2 regions of the Paenibacillus sp. BR2-3 genome follow, and region 2 is predicted to be linked to the other one. Evidence: riboswitches for the same ligand, from Rfam matches in the RefSeq annotation. Region 2 holds a riboswitch; the other holds the start of a gene.
What was found. A riboswitch is a leader RNA that binds a small molecule or an ion and turns the genes downstream of it on or off. The one in region 2 is predicted to bind glycine.
Positions count from the first base shown of each region.

Region 1: linked by a shared signal. The riboswitch ahead of PaeBR_RS23710 (amino acid permease) and the one ahead of gcvT (glycine cleavage system aminomethyltransferase GcvT) in region 2 are both predicted to bind glycine.

Region 1 covers NZ_CP126311.1:4,941,685-4,953,808, reverse strand. Annotated here, with positions in the region: gene PaeBR_RS23755 (EcsC family protein) at 1-82, shown strand, start outside; gene rlmH (23S rRNA (pseudouridine(1915)-N(3))-methyltransferase RlmH) at 171-650, shown strand; gene PaeBR_RS23745 (MFS transporter) at 817-2,022, opposite strand; gene PaeBR_RS23740 (serine hydrolase domain-containing protein) at 2,046-3,218, opposite strand; gene PaeBR_RS23735 (Lrp/AsnC family transcriptional regulator) at 3,396-3,854, shown strand; gene PaeBR_RS23730 (hypothetical protein) at 4,077-4,571, shown strand; gene PaeBR_RS23725 (IS701 family transposase) at 4,962-5,927, shown strand; gene PaeBR_RS23720 (DUF2812 domain-containing protein) at 6,213-6,731, opposite strand; gene PaeBR_RS23715 (PadR family transcriptional regulator) at 6,787-7,056, opposite strand; glycine riboswitch at 7,420-7,499, shown strand; gene PaeBR_RS23710 (amino acid permease) at 7,638-9,002, shown strand; gene PaeBR_RS23705 (sporulation protein) at 9,066-9,890, opposite strand; gene PaeBR_RS23700 (TerC family protein) at 10,304-11,080, shown strand; gene PaeBR_RS23695 (hypothetical protein) at 11,381-11,920, opposite strand.
Region 2 covers NZ_CP126311.1:4,536,897-4,549,020, reverse strand. Annotated here, with positions in the region: gene PaeBR_RS21950 (efflux RND transporter permease subunit) at 1-1,415, shown strand, start outside; gene PaeBR_RS21945 (copper amine oxidase N-terminal domain-containing protein) at 1,512-2,699, opposite strand; gene PaeBR_RS21940 (LuxR C-terminal-related transcriptional regulator) at 2,889-3,701, shown strand; gene PaeBR_RS21935 (hypothetical protein) at 4,639-4,818, opposite strand; gene gcvPB (aminomethyl-transferring glycine dehydrogenase subunit GcvPB) at 5,568-7,028, opposite strand; gene gcvPA (aminomethyl-transferring glycine dehydrogenase subunit GcvPA) at 7,025-8,377, opposite strand; gene gcvT (glycine cleavage system aminomethyltransferase GcvT) at 8,374-9,495, opposite strand; glycine riboswitch at 9,680-9,778, opposite strand; gene gcvH (glycine cleavage system protein GcvH) at 9,961-10,353, shown strand; gene PaeBR_RS21910 (flagellar motor protein MotB) at 10,694-11,521, opposite strand; gene PaeBR_RS21905 (flagellar motor protein) at 11,518-12,124, opposite strand, start outside.

The sequences.
Region 1 (12,124 bases), 400 kb from region 2:
GCTGGAGGAGGTCGCGGAGACCGCACATATGCTGTATCGTAAAAGAAGGATTTTGGAGCGGCTGGGGAAGAGCGTGGAGTAGGATAAAACATTAAGGTAACCGTAAGAGAACACTGTAACGAAAAACTGTAACGGAACAATAATATAAAGTTAATCAAGTGGGGGCATGTATGTTAATTCAAATTATCGGCGTAGGCAAATTGAAGGAAAAGTATTTGATCGACGGCATCGCAGAGTATGCCAAACGGCTTACGCCATACCTCAAGTTCCAAGTTATTGAGGTGGCGGATGAGAAGGCACCCGACTCTCTGAGCGAAGCAGAGGTAGGGTTGGTTAAAGCGCGCGAGGGCGAACGGATCCTCGCGCATGTGAAGAGCGAGGCGCATGTTATTGCGCTCGCGATCGACGGCAAGCTATGGAGCTCGGAAGAGCTTGCCGCAGAAATTGACCGGCTCGGCACCTACGGGACGAGCCATGTCGTCTTCGTCATCGGAGGGAGCCACGGGCTCTCCGATGACGTCATGCGCCGCGCGCAGCAGCGCATGAGCTTCGGGCGCATGACGCTGCCCCACCAGCTCATGCGCCTGGTCCTCACCGAGCAGATTTATCGCGCGGTGAAGATAAATCGCGGTGAACCGTATCATAAGTAGGGGCAAGTTTCTTGCGGTATTCCTTGTGGGGCATTGATTGAAATATACGATGGTGAGATGAGAAGGGTACTTGTGTCCGGATATAGTAAAAGCCCCGTCCATTTGCCGGAATTGAGAAACCAACAAGGGGCTGTCCTATTCATGGGACGCCCCTTTGCTGTTCATTTCACTTTCCAGAAGGAAATCCGTGTGACTTGCTGCGCCAGGCCGCCAGAAACGCAAAGGCTAACAGGACACTCAACGCCCACGGGAACGACATGACACCCGTTGTTTCGAGAAGAATTCCACCGGCCACACCGCCACCGCCAATGGCCAGATTCCATGCTGTCACAAGCATCGATTGAGCCACATCCGCACTTGCCCCTCCAGCTACAGCAATTGCTGTTTGCAACAGCGTCGCCGCTCCTCCGAATGTTAAGCCCCACACGGCAACCACCAGATAGATCACGAATGGTTGGCTGCTGCCTAGACCCAACAGGATAGCCGCCAAGGCGAATGCAGTGAGGCTGATCAGAACCAGCAGTCTCAGGTGGCGGTCAATCCAGACCCCGGTCAACCAGATGCCAAGCAGCGCTGTAACGCCGAAGATTAGAAGCACTAAGTCCACACGCCCGGCAAGCCCGGCCTGGGTAAGGTACGGTGCAATATAGGTATACAGGATGTTGTGGGCCAGTACCCAGGCCAGTACGACAAACAATATCGGCCGCACTCCCGGGATAGCGAAGACCTTGTGGAGTGGGAGCCGTCTGTCTGCGGCCTCTCCCGGATAGTCCGGCAGCTTCCAGAGTACCCAAACGGTCAGCAGAAGAGCGAGCAGCGACAGGATTCCGAAGACATTGCGCCAGCCGGCAAGGTCACCCAAAAGGGTTCCGACAGGAACACCGAGCGCCAGCGCAAGAGGCGTTCCTACCATGGCAACGGCCATAGCGCGCCCCTTCAACTGCTCAGGCACCATGCGGCGGGCATAGCCTGCGATCATTCCCCATAGGACACCTGCGGATACGCCCGCGAAGAAACGAACTACAAGCGTTAGGGTATAGCTCGAAGAGAACGTAGTGACGGTATTGAATACTAGGAACCCAAGGATGCATATCAGCAGCAAGGGACGCCGTCTCCACCCGCGTGTTGCGGTGGTCAAAGGAATTGCGGCGAGTAGCGAGCCCAGGGCATACAGGGTAACTAGCTGACCCGCCATGGCCTCCGTCACGCCAAGCCCCTTACTGATCTGGAGCAATAATCCGGCGGGAATCGTTTCGGTAAGGATACAGATGAACCCCGTCATAGCCAGAGCAAGCAATCCGGCCCAGGGAAGGCGCCCGGAGGCAGAAGCACGGGAGACTTGCTGTGAAGAAGAAGCTGTGCTGCTGCTCATTTCGAACCCCTCCCTTGTGTCGTTCATGATTTGCCCAATCTGCCGTAGACGGCATTGCACAGGTCTACTGTAAACGGACCGGACATCCCTTCCAGCGCGGTATTGGTGAAGGCGACCACGCTTAGCCGCTGCTTGGGATCAACGAACCATGAATGACCATAAGTGCCGCCCATGCGCCATGTACCAGGGGATTCCGCAGTGTCTGCGGCAATAGGGTCTTTAAGCACCGTGATCCCCAGGCCAAAACCTCGCCCTGGCCAGAAGGGCATGGGCAGATCACCAATCTGATTGGTGGTCATTTCGCGGACCAGGGTTTCCGGTAGCAGAGGTGCTCCACCCTTGCGCAAGGTTTCCAGCAGCTGCATGAAGTCCCCGGCGCTGCCTACCATACCGGCTCCCCCGGAAGGATAAGCGGCAGGGTCGAGCGCCCTGTCGGGGGCAAGGCGGAAGCCTGCCGTGCCTTCCACAAATGCAAGACTGTCCGGATTGCTTAAAGGCCGCAGCCCGGGAATGTCATCGGCGTAAGCAGTGGTCAGCCGCTGCGGGTCTGCGGCAACAAAGCCGGTGTCACTCATGCCGAGCGGCTGGGTCACGAGTGAATGGATGGCTTCGCTGAGTGTGGTTTCGGTGACACTTGCAATCACAGCCCCCAGCACATCTGTTGCGATAGAATATCTCCACATGGTGCCTGGCGTATAGAGGAGCGGGGCAGAGGCGATACGTCTTAGGTTCTCTTCAAGCGTGATGCTGGACTGGTCCATACCATCAGATACCCCGGCCTGCTCATAGGAGCCGTGATCTTCCTGAAAGAAACGATAGGTCAGACCAGCGGTGTGGGTCATTAAGTGACGGATTGTCACCACCGCGGGTTCACCGTTCTTCAGACGTGGCTGAAACTCCGGCAGCCAGCGGTCCACGCGGTCAGTCAGCTTCAGGCGACCTTGCGCCACCAGAACCAGAGCAGCCGCAGAGGTAATGGGCTTGGAAACCGATGCGAGCCGGAACAAGGTGTCCTCCCGCATGGGCTGGTTCAGCTCGCGGCTCGCAAAACCGGCAGCGCGGCTATATATGATCTTCCCATCTAATGCTACCTTGATGACAGCCCCTACCAGACGCTTGTCGGCTAATGTCTGGTCTAATACGTTATCGATGCGCTCCGGCAGATGGTCCGGGTTAATGATATTTGAATACTGCATACTCAACATCCTTTCGTTATAGTTAAAGCAGTAATTGGCTCCGCTTTACTATTGTTGGTACATTATATAAAATAAGTTAACTTGATTACATAAGCCAATAAAGATAAAATCCACTTAATACATTTAAAAGCAAGGTATTTCAAACCATAAAACTTAGAATTAAAGGAGTGGTCTAAAATGGACCTTATTGATAAGCAAATCTTGTTCCATCTTCAAAGCCAGGCGAGAATTTCCATGACGGAACTGGGGAAAAGCGTCGGATTGTCCCAGCCCGCAGTAACGGAAAGAGTGAAGCGCATGGAGGAAAAAGGGGTGATCAAGGAGTACCGGACTATTATTTCCCCCGAAAAAATCGGAAAACAGGCCGCTGCCTACATGCTGTTCCACTCCAGAGAATGTCATGCCTTCCTTGATTTCTGCCGTGCCCATCCCGATGTCGTTGAATGCTATCGCATCAGTGGAGAGCATAATTATCTGTTAAAAGTCATGTCCGACTCTACTCAGGGACTTGAGGCATTCGGGAACCAGTGTGACAAATATGGGACATATACGATCCTGATCGTGATGTCATCGCCTATTGATCATAAGTTTCTAATTCCTTCCCTTGAAGAAGCAAGTGTAAATCTGATGAGTTAAGATTGAGATACAATTGCGGGTCCACATGCTGCTGTATGGATACTCTACTCCAATTTGAAAATGTCAACGCCTAGACAAAGAGCCGATCCATTTGAGGTCGGCTCTTTGCGATGCTCTACTGGGAAACTAACAGTAAGTTCCTATTTTTGTAACAATCATAACAGACCTTTGATTTACTACATTGAATATTCACAACTCTGCAAGGGGGTTGCTTATCAAAAATTGAAACAATATAAAGCATCAAGAGATTGCATTAAGAAGTACACAAACCTTTCTTGGATGAAAGGGGTTGAGGAAAATGAGAAGTATATAATAGACGACTTCAGGATCTTTGCTCTAGGCAATACATATACAGTGGATTTGATGGAAGGAAGGCGTGAGGTTCTTAGCGATTACGTTCAGTATTTGAAGCAGTATCGAAGAGAACTTGTCGCTGGAATGATAACTATACTTGAATATGCGATAAAAAACGACCTGTCTATTGAGTGGGTATTGGCTGATCTTTCTAAGGAACTAGGGGAAATCGAAAGCAGTCCAGACAATAGTACAACAGCGAGACACGGAATACTTGTAGCCGAAGGGATCAACGTCAATCAATGGAAATATAGTAATTGTTCCACTGAATCACGGTGTCGATTACTAATCAATCTGCTCTCGATCTGTCCTTCAGGGAGACCCAAGCTTATTAACTTGAGTTATGCAAAAAACTTGTTGTAAATCCATAAGATCAATTGACGATAAATCAGAACCTTTGTCGAAGGTGCAAAAATAAAAAGGACATCTACCGGATTTGGAGAAATTGTTGGTTACCACGCCCACAAATTCCCAAAAGGAGATGTCTAGGAATATGGTAACCTCGTACATGCCCCTCGTCAAGTTCATTTTATCTCTTCAATTGATGCTGTTTCGTCCGCAACGTAATCATTTGATTTCATTGATGCACGGCATCCTGTTATGAGAAGGACGCAAAACGATCACTTCGATCCGAAAGCAGACCGGACAATACCGGGATCTTAGTTGTATCACTCGTTTTCTAAAAGAATCCACCTGGTGCAAGAACCGTGTTCAGCGGCGGCGTATACAATTTCTAATTGAGCGGATTCGTCGATCACGCCGGAACAAAGGAGACACGCGAACCCTGGTTTCTTCATCATTGATGATACCAGTTGCAAGAAAGACAAGAGCACCAAACGAATGGAAGGCTTGGACTTTCATTTTGCTCACGACGATGGCAAAAGCCAATGGTCGCATTGCCTCGTCACGTCTCATCTGGTGACCGATGGCTTCTCCCTGTCTTGGGATTTCCGTCCCTACTTTCGGAAGGAATACTGCGAGAAGCATAATCTTCCGTTCAAAAGCAAAAATGACTTGGCCATCCAAATGATCGAGGATTATCCGGCCTCTGATGATGAGCTCGTTTACGTACTGATGGACAGCTGGTATACGAGCGAGAAAATCGTCAACGCCTGTAATGCCAAGGGATTTCACATTATCGCGGCTCTCAAAAGCAACCGTTTGATCGCTCCTGCGGGTATTCGGATATCGTTAGCAGATTTTACCTCCCAGTACGTCCGAAAGTCTGATCTTCGTTCCGTTACCACGGAGAATCGAGAGACGTACTGGATTTACCAATACGAAGGCCCTGTGGCTGATATCGAGAATGTCAACGTCCTGATGTCTTGGGAGAACACGTATGAGTCCGGTAAGAACCCTTTCTTTATTCTGTGTACGGATAAGAGTCTGGATGTCGTGACCATCCTGCGCTATTATGATGTACGCTGGCACATCGAGACCGGCTATCGTTACTTCAAGGATTTAATGGGCTTTGACCACTACCAATTGTGGTCGTTTCAAGCGATCGAGCGGTTTTGGGTGATTCAATTTTTGACACAAAACTTCGTCGAACTGCAGCGCTATGAATGGTCAAAAACGAACGCCCAATTAACGTTTGGAGATGTCGTAAGACGGATTCGCCAAGATTACTTTGGACAACTGGTCGTGTATGTGTACGAGCAGGCATTGGCGAAAACACCACTTTTCGATGTTTTGAAACGGTTGAAGCTCACCGCCTGAACACCATTTTTGGCTTCACGCTACCAGTATGCCCTTTGGGGCTAGACGATCTGTGTTTTTGCAAGACTCAAGTTATTAAAAAACTGTTCGAAAGCTGGAGCAGTGTCTTCTTTCTGCCGCCTGCAAATCCCACGTGTTCGTCCGCTTGTATATCCAAAAATGGAATATTTGGGAATGAAGGCATGATTAAGTCCTCCAACGATAATCATCAAATGTGTAAAAAATAAGCTAATGTAAGGAAGGGGCCTCCTGCAAAGGGTGGCCCAACAGCTTGCCGCCTATTGTTTAACCTTGCTGCCGTTTCCTCCTATGCAATGATATGCTAAATCCGATGAACGGGAGGAACGTAAAAATAAAACACACAAACATGAATAGCCCCAGCCCGGTAAAAATAAAAGTGTCCCATTCAATCCAGTTGGCTACAATAATGAAGACTATCATTAAACTCATCGGAACCAAGGACCACTTGCCATATTGTTGTCTGTTCCTGCTAAGAAGCTCTATTTCGGATTCCGAATCGCTGAATATGGGAGATGAGCCTGCCTTTGCTCTAAAAATCTGATATCCGCTCTCGGCTACAATGGGTGTCCATCCGCTGGCTTCGTAAAAAGACATCATTTCAGGATTTATGCGCTCCTCCAAGTTCAAGGAATAATCAAAGTCATGCGGCAGACCTTTTTCGAAGCGGTAGAAAATGCCCCTCATCCCGGTTACATGCCAGCCCTTTTGACTCATTTTTTTAAGCAAATTCATATCGCTCACCGGTGCCATTGCCAATCCGCCGCTCATACGATATTTAGCCATTTATTTACCCTCCTTAATGAAATGCTTTTTGGCAATTTCAACTATACTTATTCTTCTATTGAAATTTTCGAGGAGTATTATCTTCGTCTCTGATTTGATATGAAATTTTCGAATCTTCCTCACTAGTTTCCGCAATCCAACCGGCATTCTTTAACTTTCTAAGTGTTGTATACATCGTTGCTGGGCCGATATCGACGTTGCCCTCAGTCATATCTTGAATGACTTGCATAATTCTATAGCCATGTATCGGCTCAAGTGTTGCCAACAAAATCAGAAAGATACTTTCTGTAAGCTCACCAGATTCGTAGGGGCTTGTTCTAGCCACTGTGTTACCTCCTATATCCATCATTGATATATCCGTCAAGTGAATAAACAGATTTTCGGCTCAACCATCTGTCCATAGGTCTCGTTTGGTTTGCTGTAAGGAATAAAAAAAGGATAGTCCTATATATTCATGGACTACCCTTCATTAAACTCGCCGTTGTAGACAGCACGGTGAGCCCTACCACAAGTAACGGCAATTTTTACGAATTCATTTGCCGATCCCAAAAAGTGGTTTGAAAAAAAGAGACTTATATCACTGCCCCAATACTCACATCGCAAGTAATATGTTAAAATACAAAAGGCAACACCGCTTCATTAACTTCATAATTCGCAAGCTATGATTGCTATGGATCACACTATAGCAGGAGCAGCTTCTGGAGAGACTGCGGGAAACCGCGGCGCCGAAGGGTTCACAATCTCAGGCAAAAGGACAGAAGAGTACTGAATATTTATTTGTCATGCTGATCGTTATTAGCAGGGCAAGTACTATTTAATATTCTTATGAACCGGGAGATTGGATGACATCCAATCTCTTTTTTTTATTGGCATTAACGTTTTGCATTCAGAAGGGGGAACTAGGTAATGGCACAACAAGAATTAAAAAGAGAGCTGGCAAACCGGCATGTTCAACTCATCGCCATCGGCGGCACCATTGGTACGGGATTATTCTTAGGTTCGGGTAGAGCGATCCAACAGGCAGGACCATCTATCATGATTACGTATTTGATCGTGGGTATCGCCGTGTTTTTTGTAATGAGAGCGCTAGGAGAACTCCTGTTGTCTAAAGCGGGTTATCAATCTTTTACGGATATTGCCGAAGACTATCTTGGATCCCGGGCCGCATTCATAACCGGTTGGACGTATTGGTTTTGTTGGATCATGACAGCTATGGCTGATGTTATTGCGGTCGGCGTATATGTACAGTATTGGTTTGATATCCCGCAGTGGGTACCTGCCATCGTCTGCTTAATCATTCTATTGGGATTCAATCTATTAAATGTGAAAAATTTCGGAGAACTCGAATTTTGGTTTGCTTTAATCAAAGTTATCACGATTCTCGCATTGATTGGCACCGGGGTCGTTTTGCTGGTGATGGGATTAAAGACGGATGCAGGAACTGTGACGGTCAAGAACCTTTGGGAGCATGGGGGAGTTTTCCCGAACGGAATTACAGGCTTTTTACTCTCCTTTCAAATGGTTGTATTCGCCTACGTCGGTGTGGAATTAGTGGGTGTATCGGCAGCGGAAACAGCGGATCCCGAAAAAAATATTCCATCGGCTATTAATAAAATTCCTCTAAGAATTCTATTTTTCTACGTTGGCGCGCTGTTCGTCCTGCTATGCATTAACCCATGGACGGAGCTCAATCCGTCAGAGAGTCCTTTTGTTAAAACATTTAGTTTAGTAGGGATTCCGATCGCCGCAGGGATTATTAATTTTGTCGTATTAACTTCTGCCGCTTCCGCTTGTAACAGCGGGATGTTCTCCACAAGCCGGATTCTCTATAGCTTAAGCAAGAAAGATCAGGCGCCACCTCATTTTGCCAAACTGAACAAAAACCATGTACCAGGGAACTCGTTGTTCATTTCCACACTGGTCATATCCGTGGGAGCGCTCTTGAGTAAAATCATTCCGGGGCAGGCTTTTGGCATCGTGACCACCATCAGTGCAATTTGTTTCATCTGGGTGTGGGGGGTCGTTCTCGTATGCCATATCAAGTATAAGAAGACCCGGCCGGAATTACAGGCTAAATCCAAATTCAAAGCCCCTTTTACACCATTTATTAACTATGTGGTCTTAACGTTGTTTGCCGGAATTCTCATCATTATGCTGTTCGCAAAAGATACACGTCCGGCCTTATTGTTCACACCTCTGTGGTTTATTCTATTATTGGTGCTCTATTCATTCGGAAGCAAGAAGGGGAAAGAAGAGAAAAAAGCAGCATGAAAAATGGCGGTACAGGGATTAACTCCTTGTGCCGCCATTCTATTTAATGGATTATACCAAGCCTCAGGCGTATCTGCGAATCGTAGCAGCCAGTTGATCGGCGATGTGATGTACTCCTGCAGCAAGGTCGCTGCGGTCAAAACGCAGTCTTACAAAACGCTCATCTGCATCAAGCGCTTCGGCGAACAGGCCGGCGAGCCCGCGTGCCTTACGGTCGACCTGCATCAGCAAGCTGACGCCATTCTCATCCGGATAAAAGATGAATTCGAGTTCGTCCAGTTGGCCGCGGAACATGGAGGTAGGGACAAACTCAAACTCCTGGACAAAAGGCAGCCCGTTTATTTTGCCGTAATGAGGCGCATGCTCACAGCTTACCTCACGAAGTCTGAATCCGAGCTGATTGACTGCATCTAGAATAATAGCAGAATGCGGATGTGGCATGACTTGAAGACGATCCTCATCTGTCGGATCAAGCGCTTCCTTGATATCAAGGCCGGTGTGGATCCACACGGGTGTTCTGCCCGTTGTCACCGGGGTAAAAGCCGGAATCTGAAAGGAGACGGGGAATTCATAGACTTTGTCCGCCTCTGCGGTGAACTTCTCAGCGAGCAGAAATTTGGCCAAAGTTGCTTCCACATTTGTCTTTGAATTATTATGTTCCTTCACATAATGCGTTTTGACAAAAGCGTAAACGTCATCGACCTCCTGATCCACGCGGCCACCTTCGATCCGGACGACACCGCTGATGATATCCCCAGCGCTCACCGTATCTTCATGAAGCATAAGATTAACCTTGGCGGCACCAATTCCGGCGCTCGCCAGCATACGTTTGAACATGGACAATGTAAATATCCCCTCTCTTTTCGTTACATACCCCATCATACGCATAGATAATATCTGAGGTTTCAATTGTTAGGGACTGCCCCGTTTGACAGCATCGAGAGGATATCGCTCAATTCAATGACCGTGGTAGCTCCCAGTATTTCGGGACCAACTCTGGCTTTTCTTAGTCACGCATATATGCTGGCTAAAAATATGGCAGGAAGCATAGATCTGATTAGGGTGTTCTTTATATATAATAATAAATGAAATGAGACAGTATTTTTCAACCCCGAGGTGGAATATTATAGTCGGACAAGCTAAAAAAGAAAAGATAATGACTTAAAGGTCTTTGGGAAGAATAGTCAAAGGGTAACGGTACAATCAAAACCCTTAACACGGGAAATCCACGGCTTTAGTGAACTTAGTTGTAAGCGGCGACTTTGTCATCACCATTCTAAACATAGAGAGGAGAAGTACTGTTGGATTCACTTTGGTTGGAGTATGCATGGGCATTACTGATTCTTATTGGATTGGAAGGTTTGCTGTCGGCGGATAATGCCCTTGTTCTGGCGGTTATCGCGAAGCATTTACCGGAGGAGCAGAAGAAGAAAGCCATCAATTATGGGATCATTATGGCTTTTATTTTCCGCTTCGCCGCTCTGTTTGCGATATCATTTATTGCGAACGTCTGGCAAATACAGGCGATTGGAGCTGCTTATCTTCTATACCTCGGGTTAAAGCACGTAATCAAAGCGCGCTTCGGCAAGGAAAACGAGAACATTCGCGAGGACGTAAAGAAAGATGCTGCAGGCAAAGGCTTTTGGCCAACAGTAGGAAAAATTGCTCTTGCGGATCTCGCCTTTGCGATTGATTCCATTCTTGCTGCAGTAGCTCTGGCACTGGGTCTTCCAGATTCACCACTTGGTGATTTCGGCGGCATGGACGGAGGAAAATTCATAGTAGTCGTGCTTGGCGGAATCGCTGGGCTCGTCCTGATCAAATTCGCGGCTGCATGGTTTGTAAAGCTGCTGGCCGAGCGGCCAGCTCTAGAGACTACGGCTTACGCGATCGTGGCATGGGTCGGCGTGAAGCTTACTGTGATTACCCTGGCCCATGAAGATATTGGTGTGCTGGATTATCATTTTCCGCATAGCACAGCCTGGACCCTAATCTTCTATGGTGTGTTGGTTGCGATAGCCCTTCTCGGTTGGTTTGCGCCTGCGAGTAAAAAACATTCACAGGCTGATCAGCTCTAGGTTCAACTCCAGATTGCCCGAGAATAAGTAATAAGCTTTTTCATAAGTAGCATCCGCGATCCCGATTGCATGTATGGTTCTCTGGAAGAATCATTTAAATTACATCAATCAATATTATATATGCAATGAGGAAATGGATAAATGTGTACAATTGGATCTGTTACTCCCCATTAAATCAAAGTTTAAAGAATCATAATAGATACGAATTTCTCCGAGAAATCCGTCTCGCCCAAGAGAAATTAGCGAACAGGAAGCAACCATGAAGACGGACGTATAATACAGTTCAAATCAAGAAAAACCTTAGAGGAATGAGAAAAAAGAGCGCAAAAGGCTGCGCTTCCTTGGCGGAGCCTGAAGCATGGCGACTGCAGTCGGGTGAATCTCTTCACGTGATGAGTGGGTTTTGCTGCTTGGCTTCTGAATAGTTTCTAAGGATGCAGCTAATTGTTTGATCATCTGGCGTAGGTCTTCGAGTTCCTCGCGCTGCTGGAGCAGCTGTATCGAGACGATTTCGTCAGCTTTCTGATTAAGTGAGCGTTCGATATAATCAATGCGGTAAACCATATCTTTTATAGATTTATCATGTGTGTGCAGGGGACTCTTATCTTGCAGTGGCTCTGGTGGCTGCTTGTTCGTTACGAGATTAATGCGTTCCAACGTTTCCCCGTGATCGATTCGGTCTTTAATATGAATGAGAAGGCCAATTTCCTGCTCCGAGAATATATAGTGGCCAAACCGGTCCTTTTGAAAGAAATTAGGGAAATTGAAGGCCCAACGTTTAATAGTAGTTTGGCTAACGGAAAGCAGATCTGCGGCATCCTTCGTTTTCAAAATATCCATTTTAATTCCTCCGCTTCGGGTGTTTTGTTGTAAATAATTCGCTGTTATTAAGCGACTCCCTTCACGGGTGACAAAGGTAGTGCTGATTCGCTAAACAAAGTGTTATTACGAGCAAATCATGCAGTAAATATTCAAGTTTAAGGTTCAGTGAGCAAAGTATTTTTATAGAAGTGTCTATTTTAATAGTTAACTGGTCTAACTTTA
Region 2 (12,124 bases):
ATGCCAGCTATGTATCGGTTCAATTGAAATATCCGAATGATGTTCCTGTAGCAGAGGTACTGGACAAAGGAAAACAGTTGGAGCAGGAACTGATGAAGCAGTCTCAGGCCCAGACGGTTCTGATGCAATCCGGCAACAGTGCCGATTCGGCGAAATGGGGTAGTGTGTTCGCTTTAACCCAGGTTGACTATACTGTGGTTATGAAAAAAGGTGCGGACGCCCAGGCATTTATTGACCATGTGCGCAATGCCGGGGCTTCCTATACAGGTGCGACACTGACGGCAAATGAAGCCAGCATGATGGGTTCGGCCTCTACCAGCGAATACATCGATATCGTTGGCGATGACCTTGCTGCGATTACTGCGGTTGCCAAAGAAGTTACAGCAAAAGTGAAGACCGTGGACGGTGTTCAAAAGGTCAGCAGCAACATGGAAGATACAAAGCCGGTATTTGCCTTCAAGGTGGACCCGACACAGACCAACGCCCAGGAAATCTCCATGCAGCTGGGAGCCATGATGAATCCGATCCCGCTGGGCCAGATGGAACTGGACGGCTCTCCGGCCGGAGTTATATTGGAGCCTGTACTCCAGCCCAAAACGCAGCAGGATTTAAAAGGAATTACCTTGATGACCGCCGGAGGTCCACAGCCGCTCTCTCAATTGGCATCACTTGAAGTCCGCGATGAGCCGGCCATGCTGTACCATAAGGACGGTAAGCCTTACGTGCGCATTACTGCGGAGGTTGATCCGAAGAAGGTTTCCGAGATTGGTGCGGCCATCACAAAAGAAACAGACAGCATCACCCTTCCGGAGGGCGTGACTTTATTTGCAGGCGGGGCATCGGTTGATCAGGCTGGCGATTTCAGCGACCTCGGGATGACGGCGCTGATATCCATCGGATTAGTCTACCTGATCATGGTGCTGACCTTCAAAACCCTTCGTGCTCCACTGGCAATTATGTTCTCCCTGCCGCTCGCTGCCATCGGTGCGATCATCGGACTTCTCGTGTCCGGCGTGACTCCTGATTTCACGGCCTTGTTCGGTGCGCTGATGCTGATTGGTATTGTCGTCACGAATGCGATTGTATTAATTGACCGCATCAAGCAGAACGAGGAGCATATGAGTATCCGCGAAGCTATTCTCGAAGCCGCCGGAACGCGGATGCGTCCGATTCTGATGACGGCCATTGCCACCATCTTCGCGATGATCCCGCTGCTGTTCGGGGATCCCGAGCAGGGCAGTATAGTCTCGCAAAGTCTGGCGATTGTAGTGATCGGCGGATTAACCGCCGCGACACTGCTGACGCTGATTGTAGTCCCTGCCATATACGAGCTGTTCTATTTCCGCAGATCGGCCAAGGAGCGCAGAGCGGCCAAAGATCAGAAGGCGGTTAAGGTGGAAGCGCAAGGAGTGTAAACCCTTGATGTTGGCAGTTTAAGAAAAACAGGCCCTCCCTTGGTCATATCAGATGACGAAAGGGAGGGCCTGTTTTCGAATATATTTTACTTTAGTTTATGGAGTTAGTTTGTCGCTTTTGATGAGATAGGTTTCTGCGATCACCCATTTACCTTCTTTTGATTTCTTCAACGTCGTGACGCTTGAAGCCCGGTTATCCTGAAAATCTGGGCCTTTTAATTTCTTTGTCGTTTGGATCATATAGACTGCAGCTTCATTCTCGGTGTAATTGATTATTTTGGAGGATTCAACTGTGAATAATAAATCATACGCTTTAAAGATTTGACTAAAGATCTGTTTGTTCTGTTCGAATTGGGGAGAAGTCGCGTCAAGTGTGGCTAACACGCCATCCAGATTTTCTTCATTGGAATTTTTAATGTGAGCTTGAAGAACGGCAGAAATGCCTTCTTCTTCAGCTTTCGGAACGGTAACCGAAGCTTTCAACATTTCCTCAGGGAGGATATATTGGACTGCGGTGATTTGCAGATTACTGATTTTCCAATTTTGCTCGCCTTCTTTTTTGGTAAGTGTATAGATATACTCCGCTTTATCGTCCAGCTTGAAGGAACCCTTGATTTTATGAGTCGTTTCAATGGTATGAACCGTTGCTTCATTCGGCTGCAAGCTGATAATGTCTAATTGCTCAATCGATGTGGCGAGATCGAATTTCTCTATTTGATCTTTTAATTGAGGGCCAATCTGTGCAAGCGGAGACTTGGGATCAATAAGACTCATAAATCCGTCGTAGTCTTCTTTATTGGAATAGGCGACATAACTGTCAAAGAATGCGGAAATTTCCTTAGGGTCGACGGTTTGTTGTTTAGTAGTGATAGTAACGGTATTACGTTTTGCATCCCAGTTGACGTTACTATTCGTCGATTCGCCTACAAATCGAAGGGGAACGTAAGTGACCTGGTTAATCACTTTTGGAGCGGATGTCAGCTGCTTAATAATGCCATTTACGCTGGCTTTCTTGCTGCCAATTTGCTGTTTGATGATGAGGCCTTCCTTAGTACCTGTAATGGAGCCTGTTTTAGCATCATAGTTCACCTGCAATCCAAGTTTCACAAAAACTGTTCGCAGGGGAAGGAGGATCGTTCCATTATCATTTACGGGTGCACTGCTGGAAAGGTCAAGCTTCTGCTGATCAATCAGGACGGTAATAGGTTGTTCTGCCGCAAATGCAGTTAAGCCAATCGTGCTGGATAAAATAAGGGTTGCTAAAAAACCGGGAATAAATTTCATCGTAGGCTGATCTCCTTTTTTAATGTAATATTCCTGATCTTAATTCAATAAGAGGGCAGTTTATATATACAGCACTGGGTATTTACAGTTAAGAGATTATGTGCTTATTCCGCTCAATAAATATTGAAGGCTATATACAGGGATGATATAATTTAGAAATTCATGGTAACCGGGGAGGGCTTTCTCATTGTGCTGATTACCTCTACAAAGACAAGAACATGGTGTTCACCGGACGATTTGGAAGAAGAGCAGAGGAATTCCTTTCAACCCACTATCGCAGACAACATTGCAATACATAATTATCCTCTGCAAACGCTTATTTTTGCTGGCGATGAGAAGAAGGCCCTCTATCATAAGGCAATGATTGCGTCTATACGCAGGGAAATGGTCAAAATCAGCAGATTTATTTCCATCTCCTTTGTCGTTTTTTTAACGGATGAAGAAGGCAACATTCTTGACTTGGTATGCTCCTCGCCTGATATGCAAGAGGATATGAATAAGGCTGGTCTGAGTCATGGAGTATGTTTGTCCAAACTGTATTCCGGCTTGAACGCCGTATCGCTTGCAATGGAGATGAACTGTATCGGAGTCGTGAGGGGGGAGGAGCATTCGGATTCTGTCTTTAAAAACTGGAACTGTGTATGTGCTCCCCTGCATCTTGACGGCGCAGTACGGGGCTATGTGGATATCTCTTTCAACAGGGGGCAGCAAATCGAATTTGCCATCCCTTTTGTACAGCAGCTGGCGGAGAATGTTACGGACAAGTGGATGGGTCGGAACTCAGATCTGCAGCAATACAGACTGGAAGCCAACCTTCAACATTATAAGCTGACTGCAAGAGAGAAAGAGGTCGCTTGTTTGTGGTTACTGGAAAGAAGTGCGCTGTACATTTCCAATGCGTTAGGAATCAGCGAAGGAACGATACGAAATATGGTTAGGAGCATTTATTCCAAGATGAATGTGAATGACCGGGGACAATTTACTAAAAAACTCTCGAAATAGCTTATCTTATAAAAGATGCGGTTAGTCCCTAAATTTTAGCAGACTTGGGACTAACCGCTCTTTATTTGTTCATACAGAACAGATCATTGCTTATTATATAATGAAGGGTGAAATAGGATGAATAAAAAGAAGATTGTATTCTCAAGCATTTTAGGCATAACTGAATGGTTTATGGAGAGAATTAATGCAAGGATTGATATGGGTGACAACATCACCATTTCCCACTGATCCAACTTTTATACCGGTGATACTCCAAACCAAGAATACCGGATGATACTATTATTGTAGTGAGTGGTTCATGTTTATCCATCATTTTTGTTATTGGCAAATCAGTTAATTCACTCAAAATACCTATTAGTAACCATATAAAATATGCAATAATGAGAGGAAAGATTATCCTTCTTTTCATGGAAAAACAGTCTACGAAAACATTAAATTTACGACAAAAATCTACAACTGTGAAGGTGCTTTCGGGTTTTAAAAAAAGAGACAAAAAGCCATTGCAAAATTTATTGCAAGTATTATTTTTATTGTATTCATTGTTACTCCCTACCCCTCCTTTTCATCTTATAAGTTAGAATTTTCAAAATAATATACAAAGCGTTTCCTACAATTATTAAGAAAGATATTATTGAAAAGATTCTGTTTGAGAAAGTTAGCAGAAATAGCGAAAATAAAAGCAAGAATGGAAGGGTTCTTAAGTATCTTTTGTGAAAAGCTTCAACATTAATTTTCATTCGAATAATCGCTCCTTTTAATAGAAAAGCATGACCTCTTCTAAAGAAGATTCAAGACTAACTAACAAAAATCACGGAGTAAGTCATGAGAATGAAGTAAGATAGGTAATGCCTTAACGCAGCGGAGTTGCCAGCTATATTAATGGATACACGGATAATCACCGCAGTGATCAGGAGCAATATAACAATTATGACTGTCTTTAGAATAGTTTTTCTATTAAAGATCCAAAGCCATAACCCAACTGATAGGTTTGCTGAACAAGACGTGTTGCTCCTTGAATAATATAGGTAATGACATGAACTGTTACGAGCAAAAGAAGTATAATAAATAACGGCCCCATCTTAGAAGCCAGTTTATCCAAATCCTCATTTTTAATCATGTATTCACCTCCCAAATTCTTCTCTCAGGAATGAGTAATCCAAACAAATGAGCAAATAAACCCTTTGCCTGTATCAGCTATAATGACATCTTTTTTTGTTGTTTTGTGGACCACGACATGAGCGATTCCAGGGATAGGAAAGTTTTTAAAGAAAGCTTACTGATTTCCTTTGACTGCTTTCGCAGTGCATCAAGCTTTGTGTCTTTGATATTGCTTTACTATAACTTTAATCAAGAAACCAAAAAGCATGGGGAAAACTAGCTGCACTTCTAATCTCCAGTCCACCGAGTACAAATCTATAACGTCTGCCTTATTTAGTATTATGTATAGTAGGTTGTATAAGTGAAATGATATACTGATAGTAAGCAAAGGAATGATATTCACATTTGTTTTTATAAATCGGCACCCCGCAAAAATCAAGACGGAGTAAGTCATTATAATGAAGAATGCGAAGTTAACATCAAATAGCATTAAAGATGTTAAAGCCATAAGAATGCCTAGTAATAAAGTCAAATTTCCGAGTCGAATGATCATGTGATACTCCTTTCGTATTCGGTGGCTCATAGATAAAGTGTCCAATATATTTTATACGAATGAACTAAGAAAAAAACATCCCTTGCTGTAATTCATTTTCCGAATGGTATGGTATAGCACTTCAATTTTATTGAAAAAGAAGCAGCTAATCCCAAAAGTCTAATTAAAGACTTCTGGATTAGCCGCTTTTAATTTTACCTATTTATCTACTGGGTTCACCCGCAAGAACAATTAAGCACCGGCCTGCGTGCAGCCTGTGTCTCATCCAGACGGCTGATCTCCGTCGTATGTGGTGCATTGATTACAACCTCCGGCGTTTCCTTGGCTTCTTTCACAATCTGGATCATCGTCTCGATGAAGCCGTCCAGCGTCTCCTTGCTTTCCGTCTCCGTAGGCTCAATCATCATGCATTCCTCTACCGTGAGCGGGAAGTACACAGTTGGTGGGTGGTAGCCGAAGTCGAGCAGCCGTTTGGCTACATCCAGCGTGCGGACACCATATGGCTTGAGATTTTTGCCGGACATTACGAATTCATGCTTGCATACGCCCGGATAGGGAATTTCAAAATACGGCGCCAGGCGATGCATCATATAGTTGGCGTTTAATACGGCGTTCTCCGAGACTTCACGCAATCCATCCGGTCCGTAGGTGCGGATATAGGCGTAGGCGCGGACGAGAATGCCGAAGTTGCCGTAAAAAGCTTTGACGCGCCCGATCGATTCCGGGCCGCCGGAGTCGAGTGAGAAGCTGCCGTCCTCGTTCTTGGCTACGGTAGGCTGGGGCAGGAAAGGAATGAGTCTGGCTTTTACGCCGACAGGCCCGGATCCGGGGCCACCGCCGCCGTGCGGGGTGCTCATCGTCTTATGCAGGTTCAAATGCACAACGTCAAAGCCCATATCGCCGGGGCGGGTAATCCCCATGATGGCGTTGGAGTTCGCTCCATCGTAATAGAGCAAACCGCCTGCTTCGTGCACGATAGCGGCAATCTCCACGATTTGCGTCTCGAACAATCCTAATGTGCTGGGGTTGGTCAGCATCAGAGCAGCTGTATCACCGCCGACGGCTGCTTTTAACGCCGCGAGATCAACCATCCCTTTATCGTTGGATGGGATCGTTACGGTGTCCAGTCCGGCGGCAGCGGCACTGGCCGGATTGGTTCCGTGCGAGGAATCCGGCACGATGACTTTGGTCCGGGTCTCGCCGCGGCTCTCATGGTATGCGCGGATCATCATCAGGCCGGTCCATTCGCCGTGAGCACCTGCGGCAGGCTGGAGGGAGACGGCATCCATGCCGGTTAAGGCAGCCAGATCTTTTTGCAGCGTGTACATCAGTTCAAGTGCTCCCTGGATGCTCTCCTCCGGTTGGTACGGGTGAATCTTGGCCAGGCCGGGGAAGCGGGCCACATCCTCATTGATCTTCGGGTTATATTTCATCGTACAGGAACCGAGTGGATAAAAGCCATTGTCTACACCGAAGTTGCGGCGGGAAAGGGAGGTGTAGTGGCGGATGACATCTACCTCGGATACTTCCGGCAAAACCACAGGCTGGCTGCGCAGCAGTCCTTCCGGGATCAGCGACTCTATGCTCTCATCCTGCGGCACATCGCACTGAGGCAGGGAATAGGCCGAGCGTCCGGGGCGGCTCAGTTCAAAAATCAGACTTTGTTCCGGTTTCATACACAGCCCTCCAGTGCGCTTGCGAATTGATCGATCTCTGACTTGCTTCTTTTTTCGGTTACGGCAATGAGCATATGTCCGGCAAGCTCGGGATAATCCCGGCCCAGATCGTAGCCGCCGAGATAACCTTCCTTAAGCAGCCTGGAATTTACGGCACTCACGCTGCTTCCTTCCGGGAGCTTGATGACGAATTCATTAAAGAACGGGGCGGAGAAGGTATGTTCTGCACCGCTTAACTCCCCAAGCTTCGCGGCAGCATAATGGCTCTTGCGGATATTGAGCTCCCCGACTTCACGCATGCCTTCCTTGCCCATAACAGACAAGTAGACGGAAGCGCAAAGCGCCAGCAGCGCCTGGTTGGAGCAAATGTTGGACGTGGCCTTTTCGCGGCGGATATGCTGTTCCCGGGCTTGAAGGGTTAGCACGAAGCCTCGTTTGCCGCTCCGATCCACCGTCTGGCCGACGATACGGCCCGGCATGCGGCGCATCAGAGGCTCGGCTACCGCGAAGAAGCCGCAGGTTGGACCGCCGAGGGAAGCCGGAATGCCGAGCGGCTGGGCATCGCCGACAACAATATCGGCACCGAGCTTGCCCGGGGCTTCCAGTACGCCGAGAGCAATCGGGTTGGCGCTGACGACAAGTAATCCTTTAACGGCATGAATTAACGGCTCAATTGCGCCAACATCCTCGATGCAGCCAAAAAAGTTAGGCGACTGTACCAACACTGCAGCTGTATCACCATCAATTGCTGCAGCAAGCTTTGTCAGATCAGTAACTCCGTCTTTACAGTCAATTTCCACGACATCCAGTCCCCAGGCATTGGCTGAAGTGCGGAGCACCTGCCGAGCTTCCGGATGGACCGTGCGGGAGACGATCAGTTTTTTGCGTTTCGTGGCACCGGCTGCGAGAACCGCTGCTTCAGAGAAAGCTGTGGCGCCATCGTACATGCTGGCATTCGCTACCTTCATACCGGTCAGTTCACAGATGTAGGATTGGAATTCGAAGATGGCCTGCAGCTCACCCTGGCTGATCTCCGGCTGGTAAGGTGTATATGCGGTATAGAATTCAGAGCGGGAAATCACATGGTTAATGACCACCGGGATGTGATGATCATACAATCCGGCGCCGAGGAAGCTCGCATGCGTATCGAAGTCGGCGTTTTTGTCAGCCAGTTGTTTCATATGTCGCAGCAATGCGTATTCATCAAGTGCCTCAGACATGGGCATCGTTCCTTGATAACGCACAGCTTGGGGAATATCGGAGAACAGCTCATCTATGGACTGAATACCAACCGTTTCCATCATCTCTATGCGGTCCTGTTCTGTCATCGGCAGATAACGGTGCTTCATTGCGGCTTCACTCCTTGGATTTTTTTGTAAAAAGGGGCTTTGACCACGACAGATTTCAACTGCTTGCCGCGAATCTCCACATAAACCTCTGTACCTATTTCACTATAGGCGGCATCCAGCAGCGCCAATCCGAGATTGCGCTTCAGCGTCGGGGATTGGGTTCCGGTTGTGACCTCCCCGATCGTGACTCCATTTGCATACACTGGATAATGGGAGCGCGGAATGCCCCGGTCAATCATTTCCAGTCCCACGAGTCGGCGGGGGAGACCGGCCGCTTTCTGCTGCAGGAGCGCACCCCGGCCGATGAAATCTTCTTTGTCCAGCTTCACGAAGAACTGCATGCCTGCTTCAAGAGGTGTAATATCTGCTGACAATTCTTGGCCGTATAATGGCAGCTTGGCTTCAAAACGCAGCGTATCGCGTGCGCCAAGTCCAGCAGGCGTCAGCCCGTGCGGAACACCAGCCGCCAGCAGTCCGTTCCACAGCGTCTCCGCAGTATTCAGCGGTGCGTAGATTTCAAAGCCGTCCTCGCCGGTATATCCGGTGCGGGAGAGGAGAACCTCAGCGCCGCAGACTGTGGCTCGTTCGATGAAGTGGAAAGGCTTCAGCTCCGCGAGAGGCGCAGTGGTAACTGTGGCAAGAATCGTCTCGGCCAAAGGGCCTTGCAGCGCCAGCAGTAAGGTCTCGTCAGAAACATTAGTAAGGGATACATCCTCACCTGACGGAAGGTGCTCCTGCAGCCACTGAAAATCCTTGTCGATGTTGGAGGCATTCACAACGAGCATATATCGGCCTTCACCGAGGCGGTATACGAGAAGATCATCCACGACACCGCCGTCCGGGTAACACATCAGCGTGTATTGAGCTCCGCCGTCCGTGAGACGGGTGACATCGTTAGTCGTCATCTTTTGGATAAAAGCTTCCGCTCCTGCCCCTGTTACCATGAACTCGCCCATATGCGATACATCGAAGAGACCGGCGCTTTGCCGCACCGCCTCATGTTCCTTCACGATACCTGTAAACTGCACCGGCAGCTCCCAGCCGCCGAAATCAATGCATCTGGACTCCGGAAAAGCGGAGTAGAGGTCATAAAAAGGTGTTCTTTTCAAAGCATCCATGTCGTCACTCCCCTTGGTCTGATTCCATACGAAAAAGGACAGACGGAAGACAGATATGCATCATCGCATAACTTGATCTTCCGCTCTGTCCTTTGTACCTGAGAGTTACCCTGCCTGACAAGACTGGCAGGTTTCCCCGTTGGTGACCGGGCGCCTAAGTAACGCCTGATGCTCTCCAGAGATGCGTCCGGCAAAGGTCCTTTTGCCTGAGAGATTCACCCTTCGCAGAGCTTACTCCTTCGGCGCCGTCTTCCAGTGAGACAGTCTCTCCCTATGCCATCATTCGCAAAACGTATTATTTTCTATGTATCCATTAAAACGGGTATGTAGTCTCACTGTCAACCAAAAAACGTCAAAAAGATGACAAATTTAATTTTCCTGTCAGTTATATTGACACGATGAGGGGCGATAACTTAGTCTATAACTAATTTTACAACTCCAAATTTGGAAAAGAGGCGGCATGGGATGAGTGAGGTGTTAGACAACCTGCTATACAGCGAGGAACACGAATGGGCACAGCAGGCAGAAGGACGGGTTGTACGTATAGGGATTACAGATCATGCCCAGCATTTGCTCGGTGATATCGTGTTCGTGGAGTTTCCTGAACTTGGTACGGCAATAACCGCCGGAGACAGCGTAGGCAGCATAGAATCCGTGAAGACGGTATCTGAATTATATTCCCCGGTTTCGGGAACGGTGACCAAGATTAACGATGCACTCGAGGCCAGTCCGGAGCTTATTAACGACCAGCCTTACGGCGGGGGATGGATTTTTGAAGTAGAAATCGAAGGCGAGCTTGCCGACGCTGCGGCAGGGCTGCTTGATGCTGCTGCTTATCGTGAACTGGTTGGAGAATAACTAACTATTACGACACATAAGTAATGCATATCGACAGGACTTATAGGAGGATAATCCTCTGCAAGTCCTGTTTTTTCGTTATTACCCCATGATAAATTGTAGAAAAAAGTAGCATTTAAAGGAATATAGCGAAAAAGTGTATAGAAAAATACTGAATAATACTATTGACTGATACTGGCCATATTCTTCAATACCACTGAGCGAGCTCAAATCCTGAATTGGTTCGAAATCCTGCACGTTGTGCAACAATTCAGCGAATAAACGCTTGAAGAGGGTTGAAATCCTGCATGTCGTACATCGCGCGAGCTAGGACTCTCGACTAACTTAGGTTTATACTCTACTATTCCTCCTGCAGCTGACGCAGCACAATAATCTCAACCCGGCGGTTTTTCTGCCGTCCGGTTTCCGTTGAATTATCAGCGGCGGGCCGGGTATCGGCATATCCTGCATATTGGAACTCTTTTGGGTTCAGACCCTGCTTTTCCAGAAAAAAGCGCAGTACAGACAGCGCACGTGCACCGGACAGCTCCCAGTTGTCCTTATAAGCAGAAGACAATACCGGTGTATTGTCGGTATGGCCTTCAATGCTGATCACAGCGCCGATCCCGCCAAATAAACCGGACAGCTTGCGGAGAGCAGGAAGAGAAGGGGCTTTTAGAGCAGCATCCCCCACGTCGAACAGAAAACGGTCACTCAAGGTAATGGCAATGCCCTGCGGCTTGTCTTCTACAAATATCTGATCTCCCAGATTGTTATCCTGCACATATTTCTTGATGACTCCCATTAGCTCGCCAAGCCGCGCCTCCTGTTCCTTGAAAGCCAGTTCGCGTGCTGAAGGCTCTGCTGACCCGTTCGAACCCTCTCCACTTCTAGCACCTGTACCGTTACCCGCAGACTGCCCCGAGGCTCCTGATTCTGCTGTCGGAGTTTTCCCTTGACTGGAGTCGAGAACACCATTTCCACCGTCCAGCACAGAATTTCCGGAGTGGAAAGACTGCGACAATGAATCGGTGACAATCCCATATTTGGCTCCATCCAGACTGCTCATTGCATACAAGATGACGAAAAAAATCAACAATAATGTAATTAGGTCCGCATAGGTAATCATCCAGCGATCACGGATTTCCTGTCCGGTGATTCGTGTTTTTCTTCGGCCCCGCTGTCTCATGAGAGACCTCTTTTGTTATCTGCCATGTCTTCGGAGTGGGAGTCGGTGACAAAGGAGGCCAGCTTTTTGCGAACCAGCAGGGGATGCTCCCCGTTCTGCAGGGCAAGGATGCCGACAAGCAGCATTTCCAAGGACTGTATACGGCTCTGGCTGCGCGATTTGATTTTGGAGGCAATGGGTAAAAAAATAAGATTAGCACTGGCAACGCCATATAGTGTAGCGGTAAAAGCAACAGCGATAGAAGGACCTAGCTGAGATGGGTCCGTAAGATTGCCCAAAACACGGATAAGGCCCATTACCGTACCGATAATGCCCATGGTGGGCGCATACCCTCCGGCGGCTTCAAAGATCTTGGTATAACCTTCATATTTCAACTCCACAGCATCCATTTCGAGCTCAAGAATCTGCCGGACCTGGTCTGGATCGGTGCCGTCAACAATCAACTGCAGTCCCTCACGGGTAAAATGGTGGGGATGCTCTTCCGCTTTCTGCTCCAATGCAAGAACACCAGCGCGGCGCGTGATGGCCGCCATGGCAATAATCTCTTCCGCCTTTTCTTCCATATTCTCCGTGCTTCGCCCAAAGGCCATCCGAAGTGCGGCG